DNA from 2 places in the Bacillus sp. N1(2025) genome. Region 1 is predicted to be linked to the other one. Evidence: predicted binding sites of a transcription regulator. Region 1 holds the regulator's gene; the other holds the start of a gene.
The links. Region 1 encodes LexA, which represses DNA repair genes until DNA is damaged. Its sites were predicted from a motif close to CGAACATATGTTCG; they were not measured.
Positions count from the first base shown of each region.

Region 1 (11,501 bases):
TAGTCGGTTTATTTAATAAAGTAACGGAATATCCGGTGCGTATGCAGACAGTGAATAATGAAAATATAAAAGTGGCAACCTCAGACGGTAAAAATATAGAAATGGATATCGCTTACAACTATGTCGTGCAGCCTGATAAAGTAGTCGATCTGTTTAACAAATTCGGCGCGGTAAACGTTGAAACGATTGAAAATACATATTTAAAAACAAGGCTGTGGGATGCGGCGCGAAAATCAATCAGCAAATACTCGGTTATTGACACATACGGGCAAAAATCTGCAGAAGCCGCTGCCGATGTTCAAAAGAGATTTGCTGATGATATGAAGAGTCTTGGATTTTTAATTGATGATCTGACGCTTGGCGTACCGAAGCCGGATAAAGCCACACAGGAAGCTATCGATGCAAGGGTGAAGTCTTCACAGGAACTTGAACGGACACAAACTGAAATTAAAATAGCCGAAGCCGAAGCGAAAAAGAAAAAAATTGAAGCGGAAGGGATCGCTGATTACAACCAAATCATAAAGAAATCAATGTCCGATGAAATGATTAAATATAAATGGATTGAAAAATGGGACGGAAAAACGCCGAAAGCGACAGGCACAGACTCGCTGCTGCAGCTGCCGCTGGACGATCAGAAGCAAAAATAAAAAGAGAAGGAGGCGATTGCCTCCTTTTTATGTTTTTTCCTGAGGGTCTTTTTCCGGCACTAATTCTTCAGACGCCTCGGTTTGATAGCTCCATAGCGTGCTATCCGCCTCTGTTGTGTCCTGATAATCTTCGGGAAGTACATATTGCTGCAAATACCGGTGAAAAAATGCCTCAAAAACAGAAATGCCAAGTGCAGAGATAACCGATGCCGCGGCAGGAGAGACATTAAATCCGCCAATGTTCATAAGGAATATCCATAATATAATGAATGAAATTCCGAAATCAGCTGCAACGGCTGTGAAATTGCTTGTTCTCGGCAGAATCATGCAATCACCCGCAAAATAAGTGATTAAACTTAAGATCACTGTAATAAACAGAACGTTTAAAAAGGTTACTTGGTACATAAGATCCAGAACAATGTACAGTAAAGCAAGTGTGAGCGCCGTTTTAGAAGCGAAAGCAATTACGTGTTTCATTTGAACCACCTTCGTTATTTCGTTTAGTCTTCATTGTAAGCAATCCGCAAATTTTTAAACTGGTATATAGTGGTTATAAAGTATACGTTTTAATAAAATGTGAATAGACATCACAGGATTCACAAGTTAAAATATGTAAAAAGGGGGATGCAAATGAAAAAATACTGGATTTGTATTGCTGTTTTTTTATTATGTTTTAGCGGAATACACTCAGCTAAAGCGGCTACCACTGAATTCGGATCAAAAACAAGCTTCACTTTGGAGGGAAATGCAAAAGAGTTTCATATTGAAAATCCTGGGGCTGTAGCTGCCGACGATTACTTTTTAGGATATAAGTTCACCATCATGAACAACTCTTCGTGCGGTTTAAGCATGAAACTCCAGCGGATGGCGCTGAACGGAAATTTTTATACATTAAGTTCTAAAAACTACAGCGGCAGCTGGTTAAACCTCAGTGCCCAGGATAAAAAATCAATTGATCCGTATCACAAATACAGAATTCTGGTTGAAAGTTCTTCAAACGTCTGTGGCCCCGCCTATATTAAAGGGTTATACGGTGTAGAATATTATCATTTTGATTGAAAATAGATACTCGCTAAAGGCAGCGGGTTTTTTTATATTTAAATATAACCTATTGTACTATGTACTAAATATTCATATATAAATTTTGATCGCCCGCCCAAAAGAAAAGATAGACAAAAACAAATTCATCACGCACAAATATACAAAGTTGAAAAATGGATGAAAAGTTTCTTTAGGGAAACATTATTAGTTGACTTCAAAAGTGTGATGTCGGATAATAAGAATGTAAGTTTTTCCTCCTTAGCAGATTCGTTTCTTAAGCCAGGGCGAATCTGCTTTTTTTATGCAAAAAAACCCCTCTGTAAGGGGTTTTTTACGATAAATGAAGTTTAATAGAATTAATGTACGGCTCTGAATACGCCGATAACTTTCCCCAAAATGCTTACGTTTTGCAGGATAATCGGCTCCATCGTCGGATTTTCCGGCTGCAGCCGCACATAATTGTCTTCTTTATAGAAGCGCTTAACCGTCGCTTCATCATCTTCGGTCATAGCTACGACGATTTCTCCGTTATTGGCCGTGTTCTGCTGTTTGACGATGACGTAATCTTTGTCAAAAATGCCGGCGTCAATCATACTTTCTCCCATGATTTCTAACATAAAGACATGTTCGCCCGGAGGAACCATCCGGTCAGGAAGCGGAAAATACTCGTCGATATTTTCAACAGCCGTAATCGGAATACCCGCCGTCACTTTCCCGATGACCGGAACGTTTACGACCTGGCTTTTCGGAATTTGGACTTCTTCTTCATCCAATACCTCAATCGCTCTCGGTTTAGTAGGGTCCCGTCTGATCAGGCCTTTTGTCTCCAGCCGCGCCAAATGGCCGTGCACGGTTGAACTGGAAGCCAGTCCTACTGCTTCTCCTATCTCTCTTACAGAAGGCGGATATCCTTTCGTTTTTACCTCTTCTTTAATAAAACGCAGGATATCAAGCTGCCTTTTTGATAGCTTCGTCATATTTCGCACCTCAAAACGTCGATTTTAAGTAGATTATAGCATGATTTTCCTGACAGTACAAACATAGGTTCGAAAAAACGATTGACAGAAACATTTGTTCGTATATACTGAAAGGTATAAAAAGCGAACAAACATTCTTATTGGAGGTTGTTTACATGGCGAAAGAATCTATCATATTTGTCGGACTGTTTACTGCGATTTTAAGTGCCGCTATTTTACTTGTCTCATGTGCGGGAAATGATCAGTCCCTCAGCCAATATGTTAAAATAAAGGTTCAGGACGGCGATACACTCTGGTCACTTGCGGATCATGTAGCAGAAAAGAAACACATTAATAAAGAAGATTTCATTGAGTGGGTGACGGAGAATAATCATCTCCAAACTGCTGATATAAAGCCCGGAGACGAACTTATTCTTCCGGTTAAGAAGAAGCATCCGGCCGTATATCAGCTGGCCATTGTCAATTAGAGAGGAAAGAGAGAAATGAAGGCGCTCATTTATGCCCGCGTAAGCACAAACAAAGAACAGCAGCAAACGTCATTAAAAAGACAGGAAGAGGAGCTCAGTGAGATCGCTGCTGCAAACGGCATGGAAGTCGTGAAAGTCATTTCTGAGAAAGCCAGCGGTTACGAAATGGACCGCGACGGAGTATTTGAAATGCTTGATGAAATTAAAAAATCACATATTGACGCGATATTGGTGCAGGACGAAACGAGATTGGGAAGAGGAAACGCCAAGATTGCGCTTTTGCATTGCATTTACAGGGAGAACGTAAAGATATATACGACGGCTCATAAAGGTGAACTGGAGCTTTCCGAAGCTGATACGATGGTACTTGAAATCGTCAGTATTGTTGAGGAATATCAAAGGAAAATTCACAATATGAAAATCCGGCGGGGAATGAAAAGAGCCGTGAAAAACGGCTACAAACCTGAACGGAATCTGAAAAACAGGCATGAAAACAGCGGAAAAGAAAAAAAAGAGGTTCCGGTTTCGGAAATTATCAGGCTGAGAGCCAACAAGCTTACCTTTGCAGAAATCGCAGCGACCTTAAGAGGATTCGGCTATGATGTGTCCAAAGCCACGGTTCACCGGCGGTTTCAGGAATATACCGCAGATACAGAAGGCAGCTGACGCGCATCAGTTGTAAAAAAGACTGCGTTTTAGTAGTATATAATCAACACGCACCAAAGGAGCTTATTATGATTTCTAAAGAAAAAATCGCAAGAATTAACGAATTGGCTCAAAAAGCTAAATCAAACACAATAACGGATGAGGAAAAAGCTGAACAGCAAAAGCTTCGCCAGGAATATTTGAAAGGATTCCGCTCCTCAATGAAAAATACGTTAAAGAGCGTAAAAGTGATTGATCCGGAAGGCAACGATGTCACCCCTGAAAAATTAAAAAGAGAACAACAGAAAAATAATCTTCATTAAACAGAAAGAATACGGCAATACGTATTCTTTTTTCGTATATACTAATATCAGGATGTGCTTTACGACAATTTTCAACAAGTTTATCTCAAATTTAAGCTGAAAGAGTTGAGAAAAAGTCAGCATCGCTTTATGATGAAAAGGTACAACAATAAGGAAGGGGATTATAATGGATACAATTGAAAAGAAATCAGTTGCCACCATTCGTACACTATCTATAGACGCAATTGAAAAAGCGAATTCCGGACATCCGGGCATGCCGATGGGAGCCGCTCCGATGGCATATACGCTGTGGACGAAATTTATGAATGTAAATCCGCAGAATCCGGGCTGGTTTAACCGCGACCGCTTTGTTTTATCAGCAGGCCACGGTTCAATGCTTTTATACAGCATGCTGCATTTAAGCGGATATGACCTCAGCATTGAAGACTTGAAACAGTTCCGTCAATGGGGAAGCAAAACACCGGGACATCCGGAGTTCGGGCACACAGCCGGAGTAGACGCTACGACCGGACCGCTTGGACAGGGTATTGCAATGGCAGTGGGAATGGCAATTGCAGAACGCCATCTGGCTGAGACATATAACCGTGATTCATTCAACGTAGTTGATCATTATACATACAGTATTTGCGGAGACGGCGATTTAATGGAAGGCATTTCTTCCGAAGCAGCTTCTCTTGCAGGCCATCTTGAATTAGGCCGTCTGATCGTATTATACGATTCTAATGACATTTCCTTAGACGGCGATTTAGACCGTTCTTTCTCTGAAAATGTAAAGCAGCGTTTTGAAGCAATGAACTGGGAAGTTCTTTATGTTGAGGACGGAAACAACATCGCTGAATTGACGGCTGCAATTGAAAAAGCGCGCCAGAATGATAAAAAACCGACATTGATCGAAGTGAAAACGACAATCGGTTTCGGTTCTCCAAACCGCGCGGGCACATCCGGCGTTCACGGCGCTCCGTTAGGACAAGAAGAGAGCAAGCTGACAAAAGAAGCGTATGCTTGGACGTTTGAAGAAGATTTTTATGTTCCGGAAGAAGTATACGGGCATTTCAATCAAGCTGTAAAAGAAGCCGGCTCGAAAAAAGAACAGGAATGGAATGAACTGTTCGCGGCTTATAAAGAAAAATATCCTGAGCTTGCTGAACAGCTGTCACTCGGCATGAAAGGCGAGCTTCCTAAAGACTGGGATCAGGAAGTTCCCGTTTATGAAAAAGGCAGCAGCATTGCTTCCCGTGCATCTTCAGGTGAGGTGCTGAACGGGATCGCCAAGAAAATTCCTTTCTTTGTCGGGGGATCTGCTGACCTTGCGGGTTCAAATAAAACGACAATCAAAAATGGAGGAGACTTCACGGCCAAAGACTACGCCGGGAAAAACTTCTGGTTCGGTGTCCGTGAATTTGCGATGGGCGCTGCATTAAACGGAATGGCGCTTCACGGCGGCCTCCGCGTATTCGGCGGCACATTCTTTGTGTTCTCTGATTATTTAAGACCTGCCATTCGTCTGGCGTCATTGATGGGTCTTCCCGTCACTTATGTATTCACACATGACAGTATTGCCGTAGGAGAGGACGGGCCGACTCACGAACCGATTGAGCAGCTTGCTTCTTTACGCGCACTTCCTAACCTTTCTGTGATCAGACCTGCTGACGGAAATGAAACCGCAGCTGCATGGAAGGTTGCCGTTCAAAGCCAAGATCATCCGACAGCTCTTGTATTGACACGCCAAAACCTGCCGACGATTGATCAGCAGGCTGAAGAAGCGTATGCGGGCGTGGATAAAGGGGCTTATATCGTTTCCAAAGCCCAAACAGAATCACCGGCCGCTCTTCTTTTAGCGACAGGTTCTGAAGTCGGACTTGCGATCGAAGCTCAAGCGAAACTGGCTGAAGAAAACATTCACGTATCTGTAGTCAGCATGCCGAGCTGGGACCGCTTTGAAAAACAATCGGCCGAGTACAAAAACAGCGTGCTTCCTCCGAATGTGACGAAACGTCTTGCGATCGAAATGGGTTCAAGCTTCGGATGGGGCAAATTTACCGGTCTTGAAGGAGACGTTCTCGCAATTGACCGTTTCGGTGCTTCAGCTCCGGGAGAAACAATTATGAAAGAATACGGGTTTACTGCAGAAAACGTGGTTGACCGCGTGAAAAAACTTTTAAACAAATAACGAGACAAAAGAGGATGAGTCAAATCATCCTCTTTTTCCTGTTTATGCGACAAAAATAGAAGGGGCGGCATAACAGTAATAGACAATTCTTTCTTTTCTCCTTTTGTATAATAGAAAGCAATAACGAAGCGCTGTAAAAGGGGATGAGGAAATGGAACGTCATTACTATACGCACCTGATAAAGGATGAGTTTGCGAACCACTACTTCGGGCGGGAAACGGCTATGTTTGAGTTGTTTCGAGACTATCATTGGACAGATCTGACACCCCAGGAATATCAAATGACAGAAAAGCAAGTTCAATATATAACGGAACCGATTCCGGTGATACATATGCATCAGCGTCTCCAGCTGCATTTAAACCGAATGAGTTACAGCCGTTTGGATTCCATTTACCGGCTTACACTGCCCGGAGAAAAGGGCCGCGCCACCTTCATGATGAAAGACAGTTTAATTGAGATTGCAGCTTCGGGAGATTATGAGGCGGAAACGATTTTCTTTGAGATTCTGCGTAAAATCAGCCCCTGTTTTCTTGCAATGGATTTCAAGACACGGCGCTACGGGTGGTTAAATCCGGTCAGAGAAAGAAATTTTGTCTAAAAACGAGGAAAAAGAGATGTAAATGTTGTATAATAGCCTTTGGTTTAGTACACTTTAAACTAGACAACATGAAGGAGGAAATAAAATGACTTTATGGGTTGGCATCCTAGTGGGCGTTGTCGCATTGCTCATAGGTGTTGCACTCGGGTTTTTTATTGCTCGTAAATATATGATGAGCTATTTGAAAAAGAATCCGCCTATTAATGAACAAATGTTACGCATGATGATGATGCAAATGGGAATGAAACCTTCTCAAAAGAAAATTAATCAAATGATGAAAGCCATGAATAATCAAGCGAAATAATACGTACAGATTATGATATAGAGATACATGGTTATAAAAATAAAAAACCCGGAGAGGGTTTTTTATTTTGGCGTCATGTTTCACCCCAACTGCCGGTGTGCAGTTCTTTTTGATATTGTATGAGAAGGTGGTCAAGCTCCTGGCTGAGTTCTATCGTAATGTTTGATGTCATTCCGTTTGTCATGACGATTTTAAGCAGCTCTGCCCGTTTTTTTTCAATTTCATTTAATAGATGCTCTCTAATCACAGGGATATATCCTTTCATACATAAATCTTTCACCTGAGTCGCTATTATTATATCCACATTTATACTGTTTTTCAAATAAGAAGGAGTATAATATCTCGATGTCAAATTAAATTATATAAGCTTTTTCTATAAAAAGTAATCCTTCTCGGGAAAGTGTTAAAAAAATGAAATGATTTTGTCATAACTCGAAGGGAGTGTGTCATCGTGAGTTTTAATTACTTTCTGACGTTTGGGGCCGGATTTCTGTCTTTCATTTCTCCATGCTGTCTGCCGTTGTACCCCGCCTTTTTATCTTACATAACTGGTGTCAGTATGGACGAGGTGAAAACAGAAAAGGTGATGCTGCAAAAGCGCGGCCTCGTGCATACACTTTGTTTTTTGCTTGGTTTCTCCGTGATTTTTATCGCATTGGGATATGGAACTTCATTTATCGGCAGTTTTTTCACCCAATATCATGAAGCGATCCGCCAGTTTGGCGCTATCATGCTGATCCTTTTCGGGCTGATTACTGCCGGTGTGTTTCAGCCGAAATTCATGATGAAAGAGCGGCGCATTCACTTTAAGCGCCGTCCGGAGGGGTTTATCGGTTCGGTTCTGATCGGTCTTGCGTTTGCAGCCGGCTGGTCGCCGTGCAGCGGGCCCATTTTAGGAGCGGTATTTTCGCTGGCCAATACAAATCCTTCTTCAGCAGTGCCGTATATGTTTTTATATGTTCTCGGATTTGCGATTCCTTTTCTTGTTCTTTCATTTTTTATTACCAGAATGAATTGGATTCGCAAGCATCAGCTGCTTATCATGAAAATCGGCGGCATTCTTATGATTCTGATCGGAGTTATGCTGTTTTTTAACTGGATGAGCTACATTCTGATCGTTCTGTCAAATCTTTTCGGAGGATTTACGGGTCTGTAACGGATTAATAACTTTTGAACTATTATATACCCTTTTGTTTTTGGTACAATAAGACTAGTTAATGTTAAATATGTGGAGGGGAATATGACACGAGTTTTAGTTGTAGATGACGCCAAGTTCATGAGGGTGAAAATCAGAGAGATTCTGGAATCGGCGAATTACACAGTGGCCGGGGAAGCGGCTGACGGGGAGGAAGCTCTGGCAGTATATCAAAAAATCCGTCCCGACCTGGTGACTATGGATATTACCATGCCGGTCAAAAACGGTATACAGGCGCTGCAGGATATTTTAGCTTTTGACCCGAAAGCCCGGATCATCATGTGCACCGCCATGCGGCAGCAGCGGATCGTTCTGGAAGCTATTGAATTAGGCGCTAAAGACTTTATCGTTAAACCGTTTGAAGCATCTAAAGTGCTGGAAGCCGTAGGGCGGGTAACGGGAACGTAAACGTGTTCTCTTTTCAAATTGGTTTTTTTTATGTTTTTGGAGTATAGTATATAGTATCAAACTCCGTGCAAGCAAAGGAATGATAAAGATGATGATTATAATTTCATCCGTTATTGCAGCGGCCATGGCAATTTCCGTGATGATCGTCAGGATTAAATCCTCCGACAAGCCCGCTTCACCTAAAAAAATAATTCTCCCGCCGATTTTCATGAGTACGGGAGCGCTTATGTTCCTTTTTCCGATTTTCAGAGTGACGGGCGAAGAATTTTTGGAGGCCATTACGCTGGGCGTAATCTTCTCTATTTTTCTGATTAAAACATCTAAATTTGAGATTAAAAATAATGAAATCTATTTAAAACGGTCAAAAGCGTTTGTGTTTATCCTGATTGGTTTGCTGGTTATCAGAATCGCTATGAAATCCATTTTGAGCACGACGATTGATTACGGAGCTTTAAGCGGAATGTTTTGGATTCTGGCTTTCGGAATGATTGTCCCGTGGCGCATCGCGATGTTTTTGTCTTACCGCAAACTTTCGAATGAACTGAAGACCGCTGATATTCAGATGAATTAAAACCTTTCCGTCCGCCGGAAAGGTTTTTTATTTGAGCAGGGCTTGATAAGGAGTAAGATCAATCTGTTTTTCACGGAGATGCTTTTTTAAAAATTGATGATCACGCTTAGGAGTGGCCAGTATGTAACCCCTGATGATTAAATCACGGTTTATTTGTTCAGCTTCCTCCGCTAAGGAAAGTTCACCGATTTTTCCGGCGATTTTCGCTTTGGCTACATCCCGAAAGAGCTCCGGCACGGGGGCGACCAGTTCATCCAAAAACGCCTTGTCACCCTCATTCCATAAGTGCCTGCTTTTTTCAATATAATAGTCCTGCCAATCCAGTTCTGACCGGCCGTCTTCTTTCGGTAAGCGTTTTAAAAATTTTCGAAACATAAAAAACCCGCCGATAGACAGCAATCCGATCATCACGATGACCCAAAATAAAATAAACCACATAAACCAGCCTTCCAGCATTGTTCTATCTCCTCCTTACTTTAACCATATTGTAAACGAAGACAGAATAGAAGAACACATGAAAAAAAGAATAGAAAAAATGATAGATGTCCAGTCATTCCGGTTGCTAGAACATATTCTATCGTATAGTGATTCTGCTATTTGGCCATGGGAGATTCACTTTGAGGGTATATGACTGATATGACCGGACAAAAAAGCCGCTTCCATTGAGGGATGAAAGCGGCTTTTTTATGTTATAGAGGAAATTGAAAGGAAAAAGAGGCAGGAGTCTCATTTGGCTCCTTGTTCATGGAGACGGTCAGAATATGGTTGGTGAAATCAGTGAAAATATGTTTGTCATTCAGATAAAAAGGAAGCATCATTTGTTTGTTTAACGTCCGTTCAAGCGTTTTAACAGAGAGCATAAACTCATTTCCCGAAAGAGTGACGGTTATCGCTTGCACCTGCTTCAGCGCCGTCAGGTCGGCTTCAATGATATATTGACGGCTTGTTTCATATAGATCGATCGGCAGCGTCTCGTCATACCAAGCATACGGGTCCTCGTAAAACTGCCGCAGCCATTCTTCCGTATCATCAAATTCTTCAGCGTTTTTTGAGTGATTCATGGAAGCATCCCTCCATATTAAAAAGCCTTACTATAACGTATGCAGAAGCTTTGAATGGGTGAATGGCACAAAAAAACAGACACCGGGGTCTGTTTTACATATCGTGGCTTGTATTATGTTTTTGTCTTGTATGGTTGCGGTTTTTCACTTTTTTGCTTCCGCTCAGCGGTTCCGGCTGGCCGGGGTTATGGCCCTTCGGAGCATTTTTATGCATATCTTTACTCGTATTTTTATTTGTCATGTTAAAGCCTCCTTTTTAAGGTGTTCCGGCTATTGGTTTGTTTTTCTTTTTTTATTGTTCTGCCGTTCTTCTTCCGTCAGGACGAGCTGGTCATTTTCTATATAACCCGCGCCTTTTCCTTGGCTTTTCGCATCATTCATGCCGTTAATCACATGATTGGCTTTCCGTTTTACCATGATCATCACCTCAACATTAATATGGCTCTTTACAGCCCGTTGTATGAGGCGGAAAATCGGACAAAATTTACCGAAAATCACGCTGATAAGACGATCTTATTGTATTTAATAAAAACATTGATATTTACTTATGTATGATTTTATACTAAGATGAAATTGTGAGAAAATTGTGATGGAATGTGAACATTCATCTAAAGAACGATCTTGATCATTGAAGGGGGATTTTGGAGAATGACAAATCAGCAAAAAGTCGCAACACAAGACGTTTTCCAAGCAAGAAAAACATTTTCTTCAAATGGGAAAACATACAACTACTATTCATTAAAAGCATTGGAAGACGCAGGGGTCGGCAATGTTTCAAAACTTCCTTATTCTATTAAGGTTCTTTTGGAATCTGTTTTGCGTCAGGTAGACGGACGTGTCATTACAAAAGAACATGTTGAAAATTTAGCAAGATGGGGTACTGCTGAATTAAAAGATATCGATGTGCCGTTTAAACCGTCACGGGTTATTCTACAGGACTTTACCGGCGTTCCGGCCGTAGTTGACCTGGCATCTTTAAGAAAAGCCATGGCCTCTGTTGGCGGAGACCCTGATAAAATCAATCCTGAAATTCCGGTTGACCTGGTCATTGACCACTCCGTACAAGTCGACAAAGCCGGTACGGAAGACGCGTT
Region 1 covers NZ_JBLTJB010000009.1:101,659-113,159, reverse strand. Annotated here, with positions in the region: gene ACNFN4_RS17815 (prohibitin family protein) at 1-647, shown strand, start outside; gene ACNFN4_RS17810 (YndM family protein) at 675-1,124, opposite strand; gene ACNFN4_RS17805 (hypothetical protein) at 1,278-1,706, shown strand; gene lexA (transcriptional repressor LexA) at 2,045-2,665, opposite strand; gene yneA (cell division suppressor protein YneA) at 2,821-3,132, shown strand; gene ACNFN4_RS17790 (YneB family resolvase-like protein) at 3,148-3,798, shown strand; gene ACNFN4_RS17785 (DUF896 domain-containing protein) at 3,867-4,100, shown strand; gene tkt (transketolase) at 4,267-6,270, shown strand; gene sirA (sporulation inhibitor of replication protein SirA) at 6,422-6,868, shown strand; gene ACNFN4_RS17770 (YneF family protein) at 6,954-7,172, shown strand; gene ACNFN4_RS17765 (aspartyl-phosphate phosphatase Spo0E family protein) at 7,246-7,419, opposite strand; gene ACNFN4_RS17760 (cytochrome c biogenesis protein CcdA) at 7,621-8,328, shown strand; gene ACNFN4_RS17755 (response regulator) at 8,413-8,775, shown strand; gene ACNFN4_RS17750 (CcdC family protein) at 8,855-9,346, shown strand; gene ACNFN4_RS17745 (DUF2621 domain-containing protein) at 9,374-9,802, opposite strand; gene ACNFN4_RS17740 (Hsp20/alpha crystallin family protein) at 10,036-10,407, opposite strand; gene ACNFN4_RS17735 (small acid-soluble spore protein P) at 10,502-10,648, opposite strand; gene sspO (acid-soluble spore protein SspO) at 10,678-10,824, opposite strand; gene acnA (aconitate hydratase AcnA) at 11,056-11,501, shown strand, end outside.

Region 2 (11,501 bases), on a different contig from region 1:
ATTGACTGAAGAACGGTTTACCGCTTTTTTCTCAAAATACTCTATAGCCGTCGGCTCTACGGGCAATTTAGGTCTGAGTATCGGCATAATCGGCGCGAAGCTCGGCTTTTGTGTGACCATTCATATGTCCAGTGACGCAAAGCAGTGGAAAAAGGAGCTGCTCCGGGAAAAGGGGGTTCGCGTCATCGAATATGAAGCAGACTACAGTCTGGCTGTCAAAGAGGGGCGCATGCAGGCGAAGCAGGACCCTTATTGTTATTTTATTGATGATGAGCATTCCCGGGATCTGTTTTTGGGGTATGCCGTTGCGGGAAGCCGTGTGAAAAAGCAGCTCGATCAAATGAACATAAAGCCTGATGCAGATGAACCGCTTTTCGTTTATTTGCCGTGCGGGGTCGGAGGAGGCCCGGGCGGCGTCGCGCTTGCGCTAAAGCTGATCTATGGCGAGCATGTCCATATTTTTTTCGGTGAGCCGACGCATTCACCGTGTATGCTGTTAGGACTGTTTTCCGGCTTGCATGACGGAATCAGCGTGCAGGATATCGGTCTTGATAATCAAACGGCCGCCGACGGACTTGCGGTGGGAAGGCCGTCCGGACTGGCCGGCCCTCTGATGGAACCTATACTCAGCGGCTGTTATACCGCCGATGACTGCACGCTTTTTTCGCTGCTTTATCAATTGAGAGCGGCCGAGAATAAGAGCCTTGAACCCTCTGCACTCGCCGGTATGGCCGGAGCCGTCAAGTTTGTTCAGACCGAAGCCGGAAACCGTTATATAAAAGAACGGGGGCTTGAGATGGAAAATGCCGTGCACCTTGTGTGGAGCACCGGCGGAAGCATGGTTCCGGAGGAGGAAATGGAAGAGTACAGCCGGATCGGTTCCTCATTTGTGAAAAAAATGGGCAGACAGTGAAGCGGTTTTCCGTTACAATCTTTGTAAGCGTTTGTTTTTTTATCGGAAAGCCATACAGAGAGATTGGTGTGAATTGTGAAAAGTAAAGAATTGAACTTACATACATTGTATACGCAGCACAGCCGCGAGTCGTGGGCCGGATTCGGCGGCCATCTTTCCATTGCCGTTTCAGAGGAAGAAGCCAAGGCCGTAGAGGGGCTGAACGACTACCTGTCGGTGGAAGAAGTGGAAACGATTTACATTCCGCTTGTGCGCCTGCTCCATCTTCATGTCATGTCTGCCGCAAGACGGAATCAGCATGTCAATGTGTTTCTGAAGCATCCGCATTCAGCGAAAATCCCGTTTATCATCGGAATCGCGGGCAGCGTCGCCGTCGGCAAAAGCACGACGGCGAGAATTTTGCAAAAGCTTCTTTCCCGTCTGCCGGACAGGCCGAAGGTGAGCCTGGTGACAACTGACGGTTTCTTGTATCCGACGGCGGAATTAAAAAGGAAAAACCTTCTGTCCAGAAAGGGATTCCCGGAAAGCTACGACGTGAAAGCGCTGCTTGAATTTCTGAACGATATAAAGTCAGGGAAAGAGAGAGTGGAGGCGCCCGTATACTCCCATCTTACGTATGACAGGGAAGAGGGCGCCGTCGAGGTTGTCGAAGGTGCGGATATCGTTATTATCGAAGGAATCAATGTCCTGCAGTCGCCGACCTTAGAGGACGACAGGGAAGATCCGCGGATTTTTGTATCCGATTTCTTTGATTTTTCGATCTATGTGGATGCCGAAGAAAGCCGGATTTTCACGTGGTATTTGGAGCGTTTCCGCCTCTTAAGAGAAACCGCTTTTCAGGATCCGGCTTCTTATTTTCATAAATTTAAGGATTTGTCTGATGCAGAAGCGGATACCATGGCCGCCTCCATTTGGGAGAGCGTCAACCGTCCGAATCTGTATGAAAATATCCTGCCGACAAAATTCAGATCGGATTTGATTTTGAGAAAAGGTGATGGCCATAAAGTTGAAGAGGTGCTGGTAAGGCGGGTGTGATGTGAGGAGGAAGCGAATATTATGATACATCATATTGAGTTGTATGTATCTGACTTGAAAGCCTCCGCCCGGTTTTGGGGATGGTTTTTAGGTGAGCTCGGTTATAGGGAATTTCAAAATTGGGACTCCGGCATCAGCTGGAAAAACGCAGGATTTTATGTTGTGCTTGTACAGACAGAGGAGCGTTTTTTAACACCGGAGTACCACAGATGCCGGGTCGGGCTGAACCATCTGGCTTTTCATGCTGCATCAAGAGAGCAGGTTGACGAGATGACAGAAAAGCTGCTTGCCAGAGGATGCCCCGTGCTTTACAGGGACCGCCATCCATATGCAGGCGGAAGCGCGCATTACGCCGTATACACGGAGGACCCGGATCGGATAAAAGTGGAGCTCGTTGCTCCTGCTTCTGAATGAACTATAACTTTTCGTTTTTTTCTTCGCGCAGCGCGTCGAGTTTCTTTTCGATTCTGTCCAATTGTATGCGGCGCTGCTTCAAGCTTCTGAATACGTATATCACGGCAAACAAGAAAACCGCGGCTGCAATAAATGAAATCAATTGAAAAATGACATCACCGATGTTCATCTTTTTTACCTCCGTGTGCGGCGGGCTTCTTCAGCCCGCCGTTTTTGCATTTTGACCGATGTGAAGACATGGGGGATGAATCAGTCCTAGCTTTGTGTTTTTCTGAGAATGAATAGTTTCTGCATGTGGCTTATGACCACTTTTGCGGCCGCATATCCCGGAATGGCCAGCAGCATCCCGGCAATTCCTGAGAATTTGCCGGCGGCAAGCAGAAGAAAAATAATGGTCAGCGGGTGAATGTCCAGCTTCCGTCCCATAATTTGCGGGGAAATCAGCTGGCTTTCAAGCTGCTGGACAATGACGACGACCGTAATCACCAGCACCGCCTCGGTCGGTGAATCGAACAATCCGACAATGACTCCGGGAAATGTGCCGATCCAAGGCCCGATAAACGGAATCAGGTTTGTCACCATGGCGAACGCGCCCAGAACGAGCGGATAATCGAGCCCGATTATAAAATAGCCGATTGTGACGAGAACGCCGACACAAAAACTGACGAGCAGCTGTCCTTGTATGTATGAACTGAGAGCTTCATCCATGTCCCGAAGGATTTGTTTTCCTTCTTTTTGATGTTTTTCCGGAAGAAGCCGTAGCAGTCGCCGGGGGGCTTTGTGTCCTTCTTTTAACATGTAATACAGCGCAAACGGAATAATGGCGGCGGTGATGGCGGCATTGGCAGCCGTACCGGCCAGGCTGCTGAGAGAATCAGCGATTGAACCGGAATAATTTGCGGCTTTGTCTGCTAATTTTTTGAAGGAATCCCCATGCTGAAGCTGGGAAAACCATTTGCTGTCCTGGAGATGCCCGATCCAATTTTCAGCTTTTGCGGAAAGCTCCGGAATATGATCTGTGAAGGCTGTAAACTGTTTTTGAACGGCAGGGCCCGCCGTATAAAGGAAGAGGACAAAAAGGCCGGCTGTTCCCGCATAAATCGCTAAAATCGCGATTCCTTCGGGCAGCTTTAATTTCGCATGCAGCACTCTGACGAGCGGGCGGCACAAATAGTAAAGGACGCCCGATAATACAATAGGCGGAAACAAGGTTTTAACCGTAATCACAACAGGCTGGAACAAAAAGTCTATTAATGTTCCGAGATAAATGATGAGAAATAACAGAAGAACGGCATAGCCGATCCTGAAATAAGGCCCGACAGGCATATCCTGCACCACGCAATCTTTAAGGGTTTACTCTCGGACGTTTCCCTTATCGCCCGGTGCATAAACGTCCGTGTCAGGAAAACTGCCCCTGATTGGTGACGTAATCGTAGATAATATCTTCTACATGGGCATGGAGATCCTCATCGGGTTCTTCATTCCTTCTTTCTTCTAAAGCTTTTTTTAAACTCTGTTTTTCATAGGGGCTCAGCGGATCTGTCGACACATTCCGTCCATACTGGCGGAGGGCTTGTCCCAGCATTTTTTCTATAAATTGATCCATCATATATTCTCCTATTCTTGTCATTCATCTTTATTCTACTAAATATCATGTGATCCTCCCACTCTTCTATCATATTTTCTGTCAGGCCGGGGTAGGAATTTTATTCCAATTCAGCTGAGAGAATACGATGAAACGGCAGCGTTAACGCATCTTCATCGTTTATGATTTTTAAACGTTTTTCGTCATGCATCACTTGTTTTACCCAGCCCCAAAAGCGGCGGGGGCCGTGTGCGGAAGCGTAGGTGACCGAAATGGCCCTGTCTTCTTCAATTGACGCCGCAATGATGCGGTTCATGTCGTTCAGTTGCTCTTCGCTCAGTTCCGGAGGCCGGAATTCCCGTTCTTTTCGTTTTTTCGCAAGCAGCTGCTCCCGATGTTCGGGCAGCATCATCCGGCTTGATTCCCACATGACATTATACCCGGGTGTTAATTTGTTCGGATTCATGTATATCACCTCAAATTATTTGTAATGCCCGCCGATTTTTTCAGCCCGGTGAAAGGCTTGGCCGGCCTCTGTCAGTGAAGCGGCATGGAGGAGCGACGCAGGGCCGTACCGCTCATGAATATCATCCAATACTTTGCCGAGACTGATCTTTTTTTCCTGGGCATCGAACAGGCTCAGCTGAACATAATCACAAGGCTCCAGCTGGGAAAGGGAGACGCCGGCGCTGCGGACGGGCTCACCGTTCCAATGCTCTTTGAAGAGCTTGACCGCCGATTTGAAAATATCCATTCCGAAATTAGTCGGAGACACCAGCTTTCTCTGTCTGTGAAAACCTGAAGGGAATTCAAAATCAGCGCCTCTGATGCTGACCGAAACCGTATGGCCGATGTATTGTTTGAAACGGGCGCGGCGGGCCACTTCTTCGCTTAACTCCAGCAGCACGACTTTGATATCCTCAAAGCGGCTGTAGTCTCTCGGGAGGGTCATGTTATGGCCGATCGCTTTTTGCCGGCTGTGCGTGTTGACGGTGACCGGAGAGGGATCGATGCCGCGGGCTGTCCGCTGAAGCAATTCGCCGTTAATGCCCCAGCGTTTTTTCAGCAATTCGGCGGGGTGTCCGGCAAGCCCGCCGATTGTGCTGATGCCCATCCGTCTTAAATGATGCTCCATCCGTTTTCCGATGCCGAATAATTTTCCGACCGGCAGCGGCCACAAATCCTGCCTGATATTTGACATATCCAATCTGTGGATGCCGGATGCGTTTTTTTTGGCAAAATGGTCGCAAGCCATTTTCGCGAGCGCCTTATTCGGCCCGATGCCGACACGGGCATAAATTCCGAATTCACGCATAATCGCTTGCTGAATGCTTTTGGCAATTGTAAAAGGATCACCGAACAGCCGCCTGCTTCCGGTCACGTCGAGAAACTGCTCATCGATGGAGTAGGGTTCTACAAGATCGGTATACCGTTCAAACAGTTCGGTAATCATGACGGATACATCAATATACCGCTGCATCCGCGGACGGACAATAACGGCGTCGGGACATTTGGCCTGCGCTTCCCACAGCCGTTCGGCATTTTTTACGCCGTATCGTTTGGCGAGCGGACAAGCCGCAAGCACGACGCCGCTGCGTCTTTCGGGATCTCCCGAGACAATCACGGGCCGGCTTTTGAGATGAGGCGCTTCCGCTTTTTCCACAGACGCATAAAACGATTGCATATCAACAAGAAGAATATCAGCCATAAAAAAACCTCCGGGAACATTTGTTCTGTTTTTCATTGTACCCGAACAATGATCACGTTTATACTGGTAAATCATTCCCCGGCTGGAAGGCGTGCTGATTCGTTTGCTTGAAAAGAAATCATTTACAATTGCAAACAACCCACATATAATTTTTTATATTCCAATGAGAAGAGCTGACATTCATTTTGCCGGACGAAAAGGAGAGTCAATCGATAATGGATATTCGAACAATTACCTCTGAAGACTATGAAATGGTTACGTCTGTTTTGAATGAATGGTGGGGCGGCAGGCAGATGAAAGCCAAACTGCCGCGCTTGTTTTTTGAACATTTTCAGGACACAAGCTTTATCACGTACGGGCTGGAGGGAATGACCGGTTTTTTAATCGGTTTTCAGTCACAATCAGACCCTGAGACAGCCTACATTCATTTTTCGGGTGTGCATCCGGATTTCAGAAAAATGCAAATTGGAAAACAGCTCTACGACCGATTTATGGAGACGGTGAAGAAAAGGGGCTGCACAAAAGTCAATTGCGTGACGGCGCCTGTCAATAAAGTATCAATCGCTTATCATACAAAATTAGGCTTTGAAGCTGAAAAAGGAACCAAAACCGTAAACGGAATCCCTGTTTTTGCGAATTATGACGGCCCGGGAGAAGACCGGATTCTGTTTGTGAAATATATGTAGAGGGGGATGAATATGGGTTTTTTAGCTGACACGCCCAAACCGCCCTATTATGCGGTCATTTTTTCATCAATAAAGGGAAAATATGATGAGGAATATGAACATACGGCAGAGCGCATGATGAATTTGGCAGGCGGACAGCCGGGCTTTTTAGGCGCGGAAAGCGTTCGGGAGGAAAACGGCTGCGGCATCACGGTTTCCTACTGGGACAGCCTGGAGGCGATTAAAAGGTGGAAAGATCATACGGACCACCAGGCGGCAAAACAAAAAGGAAAAAGCGCCTGGTATGAAGCGTACGCGGTCCGCATTACGAAGACGGAGTCACAGCGGATGTTTGCGTCAAAAGGGGCGGAAGATTGATTACATTTTTACAGCATACACAAGAACAGACCGCGCGGGAAATTGCGGCGGTTCAGCGCTGCTCTTATCAAAAAGAAGCCGAGCTGATCGGTTTTTTCGGCATTCCCGCCCTGCATGAAACACCCGATGATATACAGCGGTCACGGGAGACGTTTGCCGGTTTCAAGGAAAAAGATCAGCTTGCAGGCGTCATTTCGTATGAAAAAAGGGGATATGACCTTGTCATATGCAGGCTGACGGTGCATCCGTCCGGCTTTCGGAAAGGGATCGGACGGGCGCTTCTTCAATTTGTGATAGACGAGAACCGGGACGCCCAAAAAATAGAGGCGGCTACCGCCAGCCAAAACGTTCCGGCAGTCTCTCTCTATTTAAAAACCGGGTTCACGGAAGCCGGACAGATTGAGACGCCGGAAGGGCTGACCCTCTCGTTTTTTCATCTTTATCCGAAGAGGAAAGCGGAAGTTGTTCCGTACAAGCCGGAATGGAAAGAAATGTTTGAAAGAGAGAAGGCGGACTTGATCCGAATTTTCGGCCCAGCACTTCATTCTGTCAGCCACATCGGCAGCACCTCCATCCCGCAGATGGCCGCCAAACCCGTCATCGATATACTGGCGGAGGTCAAAGATATTTTGGATGCCGACCGATTCAGTCCGCAGCTGGAAGCACTCGGCTATGAGGCGAAAGGGGAAAACGGGATAGAGGGCCGGCGTTTCTTTCAAAAAGGCGGCAACAAGCGCACACACCACGTTCACATATACGAAACAGGCCATCCGGACGTGAAGCCTCATCTGCTGTTCCGGGATTACCTCACTGCAAAGCCTGAAAAAGCGGCTCAATACATGGAACTGAAACGGCACCTCGCTGAGACATACCCATACGATATGGCAAAGTATAGTGAAGGGAAAAATGACTGGATCAAGGCGGCTGAACAAGAGGCAAAGGACTGGGAGAGCGGGCTGCTGTAAAGAAAGCAGAAACAATGCATACAGCGGCTCGGTATGCTACAATGGCGAAAATGAAAAACGGAGGATCATCTATGCAAATACATGTGACGGATGCGGCGAAACACACACTTCAGCAGGCGATGGACGCCAACCCGGGGAAAAAAGCGCAGCTCCGCTATGACGCAGAAGGCTGCGGGTGCGCGGTGAGCGGCGTGCCGGCCATCTGGCTGGCGGACGAATTAACGGGACAATGCGAAGCTATTGAAACCAACGGACTTCCGCTTTACATCCAGACCTCACAAAAAGTGTTTTTTGACGAGGAAATGACAATCGATTACAATGAAAAGGCAAAAACGCTCGTCTTAAAAAGCCCGGCAGAGATGCTGAGCCCGAGAATGAGCATATTAGTAAAGCAGGGAGAAACGGAAAGTGAATCAAAAGCTGAAAGCCATTAAACAGACGGCACAGCATAAAACGTGGGTATCCTTTCTGAACAACAACCACCCGTACAGTCTGCTGCACTGGTCCATCGGAGGCGCTGAATCCGTTCAGAAGGATGTCTGGCTGCTTCAGGATGAGATGACCTTCAAAGCGCAGGAGTTTACGACAATCGACCTCGCCATTGACTGGATCGGAGAAAATATGGACGGGATTACCGACGTTTTATGACGGGAAAGCGAAAGAACCAGCATACGTTCTTTCGCTTTTTTACGTTTGCGTCATGGTATCTAAAAAGGTTTGAACGGCTTTGCGGTAGCTCTCCGGATTTTTGGTGTACGACATGGCATGCCCGCCCGATTCGGCCAGATAGAGCATCTTAGGGCCGCGTTTTCTGCGGTGCAGCAATCCGGAAGAAGCGGGAGGTATATAATCATCTTCCTTACTGTGAATAAACAGCACGGGCTGCCGGATGCGGCTGATAACCGATAGAGGAGATACATCACGGATACGGTATCCTTCTCTCATCCGCAAAAAGAAATCAGCCAAAGGCAGAAGCGGCCACGGAGGCAGCCGGAACTCCCGCTTCAGCCTGTAGGCGAGCTGATCGCGAAAGCTTGCGAACGGACAGTCCGCAATATAAAAATCAGCGCCGTTTTCATCCTGATGCCCGCCCGCGTATAATAAGGCCGTCACCGCTCCCATCGATTCCCCGTGGATGCCGATTTGACCGCCGTCTCCGGTTTTGTGTCTCACCCAATTCACGGCTTCTTCCAAATCATCTTTTTCAAAATAGCCGTAGCTCGTCGTTCTGCCGCCGCTTTTTCCGTGCCCGCGGTGGTCATATACGAGCACATTCCAGCCTAAATCTAAAAATAAATCCATGTATTTCAATGAATTGAACGAATTTACGGTAACGCCGTGACAAATAATCATGGTGTTTGCCGTATGATGCGGGGCGACGTAAAAGCCTTTGATTTCATACCCGTGGCGTGACAGGATGACGGCCTCTTCTTTTTCCATGGCCTGAAAGGAATCAAATCTATCATGCCCGTCCGCCGTTTCTTTTTTCATGATATCTTCATCCGTCTTTTTCTTCATAAACATAATCAGATTCGTAAAAGCGAATCCGGCAGCCAAAAAGACTGCGCAAGCCGAACCGAACACCGCCAGCCATTTTTTCACACAGGCACCCTCCTTTAATATGAAAAATCCTTCCACCGGCTTTTTGGGACCGTGAACGTTGCCGGCCTCCGGCGCTCCGTGGTACACTTGCTTCACCATATTCAGATACGGGGGGCGTAATGATGAAAAAGCAGCTGCCTAAAGAAAAACACAGCTTAAAAGACGATCTGGAGGAAGATCTGAAGGCCAGGCTTTTGCAAATGAAAAGTGAGCTGAAGGAAGAAGACGAGAAAAAGCAGGCGCAGCAAAAGGCGGAACAAATCAGAAAACGAAAAGAAAAAGAAAAACATAAAAGCTTTGAAGAGCTGCTGAATGAAAGCAGTCTCGATTGGCACAAATATAAATAAACCGGCATCTGAAAAGGTGCCGGTTTTATTGTTTAAGAACGATGGGCTTCGTATACGTCCCGTTTTGTATGATATTGCAGGGCTTTGATTTCCTGGCTGCTTAAACGACGGGCCTCTGCAGCCGAACAGTTTTCTCTCAGCTGCTCAAGTGAGCTGGCTCCGGTGATGACAGAAGCGACGGCCGGCTGTGACAGCAAGTATTGAAGAGAAAGCTCCGTCATGCTCAAGTCAGGTGCGGCAGCGCTGATCGCTTTTTTGGTTTCTGCCAGTTCTGCAAAAGAATATGTTAAATAGCCGTTCTCTTTTACGCTTGCGGCCGCTTGATCAAGCGGTTTTTCCGTAAGAAGCCCTTTAGCGACAGGCCCTCTTGCGACTACGCTGATTCCGTTCTCCTCTAAAAGGGGAAGCCACTCCTCGGGACGCCGGTCCAGCAGGCTGTATTGCATCATAATGCTGGTGATATTTGATTTTTTCACATATTCTTTAATAACATTCGGACGAATCGAGGAAATGCCGTAATACCGGATGACACCTTCCTGTTTTAAGTCCTCAAATGCTTCGATCGTTTCGTCAATATGGTCTTCCATCGTGCCGCCATGCAGCTGATAAAGGTCGATATAGTCCGTTTTCAGCCGGCGCAGGCTGTTTTTGACCGCTTCTTTTATGTATCCTTTGGAAGCGTCCCAATGCCAGCCGTCTTTATCATCATTCCAGCGGTTTCCGGCTTTCGTGGCTAAAATGATGTCGTGCCTGCGGTTTTTGACGGCCTCCCCGACAATTTCCTCATTTCTGCCGAAATCATAAAGATCAGCGGTATCTAAATAATTGATTCCAAGCTCGATCGCTTCATCCAAAATAGACAGCGCTTTAGCTTTATCCGTACCCAGCGACATACAGCCGAGCCCGATTTCGCTTATTTCTAAATCAGAATGTCCCAGTGTGCGTTTTCTCATCGTTTCGCTCCTTTTTATAGTCTTTTATTGACCGTAATATAAAGGCGCGAAGTTTTCAACTGTTAAGGCCCGGTGATCCAATCTCCGACATAGCGGAATGTCCGTCCGTATTCTTTCAGTTTAGCCCGCACTTCCCACGCCTTTCCGACCAATACGATACTCTTATCCTTCCGGTACACCTTCAATCGAAAAGCACCTCCCTCTCATGCATGTATGATAAAATATATGAGGCATAATAGAGAGACAGAACGGGAGATGACATGATGAAACATTTAGAAGAAAAAACACTTGCGAAAAAAAAGCTGTATGACGGGAAAGTCATAGATCTTTACTTAGAGGATGTAGAGCTCCCGAACGGAAAAACAAGCAAGCGGGAAATCGTCAAACATCCGGGAGCGGTGGCCGTACTTGCGGTGACCGAGGAAGGAAAAATCATTTTGGTGAACCAGTTCAGAAAGCCGCTGGAACGGACAATCGTTGAAATTCCGGCCGGGAAGCTTGAAAAGGGAGAAGAGCCGGAACATACGGCGTTAAGAGAGCTCGAGGAAGAAACGGGATATACGGCGGAAACCTTGACGAAAATCACCGCTTTTTATACATCACCCGGGTTTGCTGATGAAATCGTGCATCTCTTTCTTGCGGAAGGGCTTTCGCCGCTGGAAGAAAAACGAGAGCTGGATGAGGATGAATTTGTCGAAGTCATGCAGGTCACGCTTGAAGAGGCCGTGAAGCTGATTGAATCCCGCAGGGTGTATGACGCAAAAACGGCGTACGCGATTCAGTATCTCCAGCTGAAAGAAGCGCTGAAGGAAAAATGATGAAAACCATCTATGCGGATCTGCATATTCATATCGGCCGCACCTATACGGGAAAACCGGTCAAAATCACCGGGGCCAAAACGTTGACGCTGCACCGGATTTTAGAAGAAGCCAGTGA
Region 2 covers NZ_JBLTJB010000001.1:728,176-739,676, forward strand. Annotated here, with positions in the region: gene dsdA (D-serine ammonia-lyase) at 1-913, shown strand, start outside; gene coaA (type I pantothenate kinase) at 989-1,948, shown strand; gene ACNFN4_RS03790 (VOC family protein) at 1,973-2,362, shown strand; gene ACNFN4_RS03795 (DUF4083 family protein) at 2,364-2,531, opposite strand; gene ACNFN4_RS03800 (AI-2E family transporter) at 2,618-3,688, opposite strand; gene ACNFN4_RS03805 (YqzH family protein) at 3,762-3,968, opposite strand; gene ACNFN4_RS03810 (YolD-like family protein) at 4,069-4,413, opposite strand; gene ACNFN4_RS03815 (DNA polymerase IV) at 4,429-5,655, opposite strand; gene ACNFN4_RS03820 (GNAT family N-acetyltransferase) at 5,871-6,341, shown strand; gene ACNFN4_RS03825 (antibiotic biosynthesis monooxygenase family protein) at 6,354-6,698, shown strand; gene ACNFN4_RS03830 (GNAT family N-acetyltransferase) at 6,695-7,663, shown strand; gene ACNFN4_RS03835 (iron-sulfur cluster biosynthesis family protein) at 7,735-8,097, shown strand; gene ACNFN4_RS03840 (DUF2552 family protein) at 8,072-8,311, shown strand; gene ACNFN4_RS03845 (alpha/beta hydrolase) at 8,351-9,265, opposite strand; gene ACNFN4_RS03850 (YqkE family protein) at 9,388-9,612, shown strand; gene ACNFN4_RS03855 (aldo/keto reductase) at 9,645-10,565, opposite strand; gene mciZ (Z-ring formation inhibitor MciZ) at 10,628-10,750, opposite strand; gene ACNFN4_RS03865 (NUDIX hydrolase) at 10,829-11,383, shown strand; gene ACNFN4_RS03870 (TIGR00375 family protein) at 11,383-11,501, shown strand, end outside.
Region 2: ACNFN4_RS03815 (DNA polymerase IV) is a predicted target of LexA. The motif match lies at 5,669-5,682, and genes of this name have one in related genera.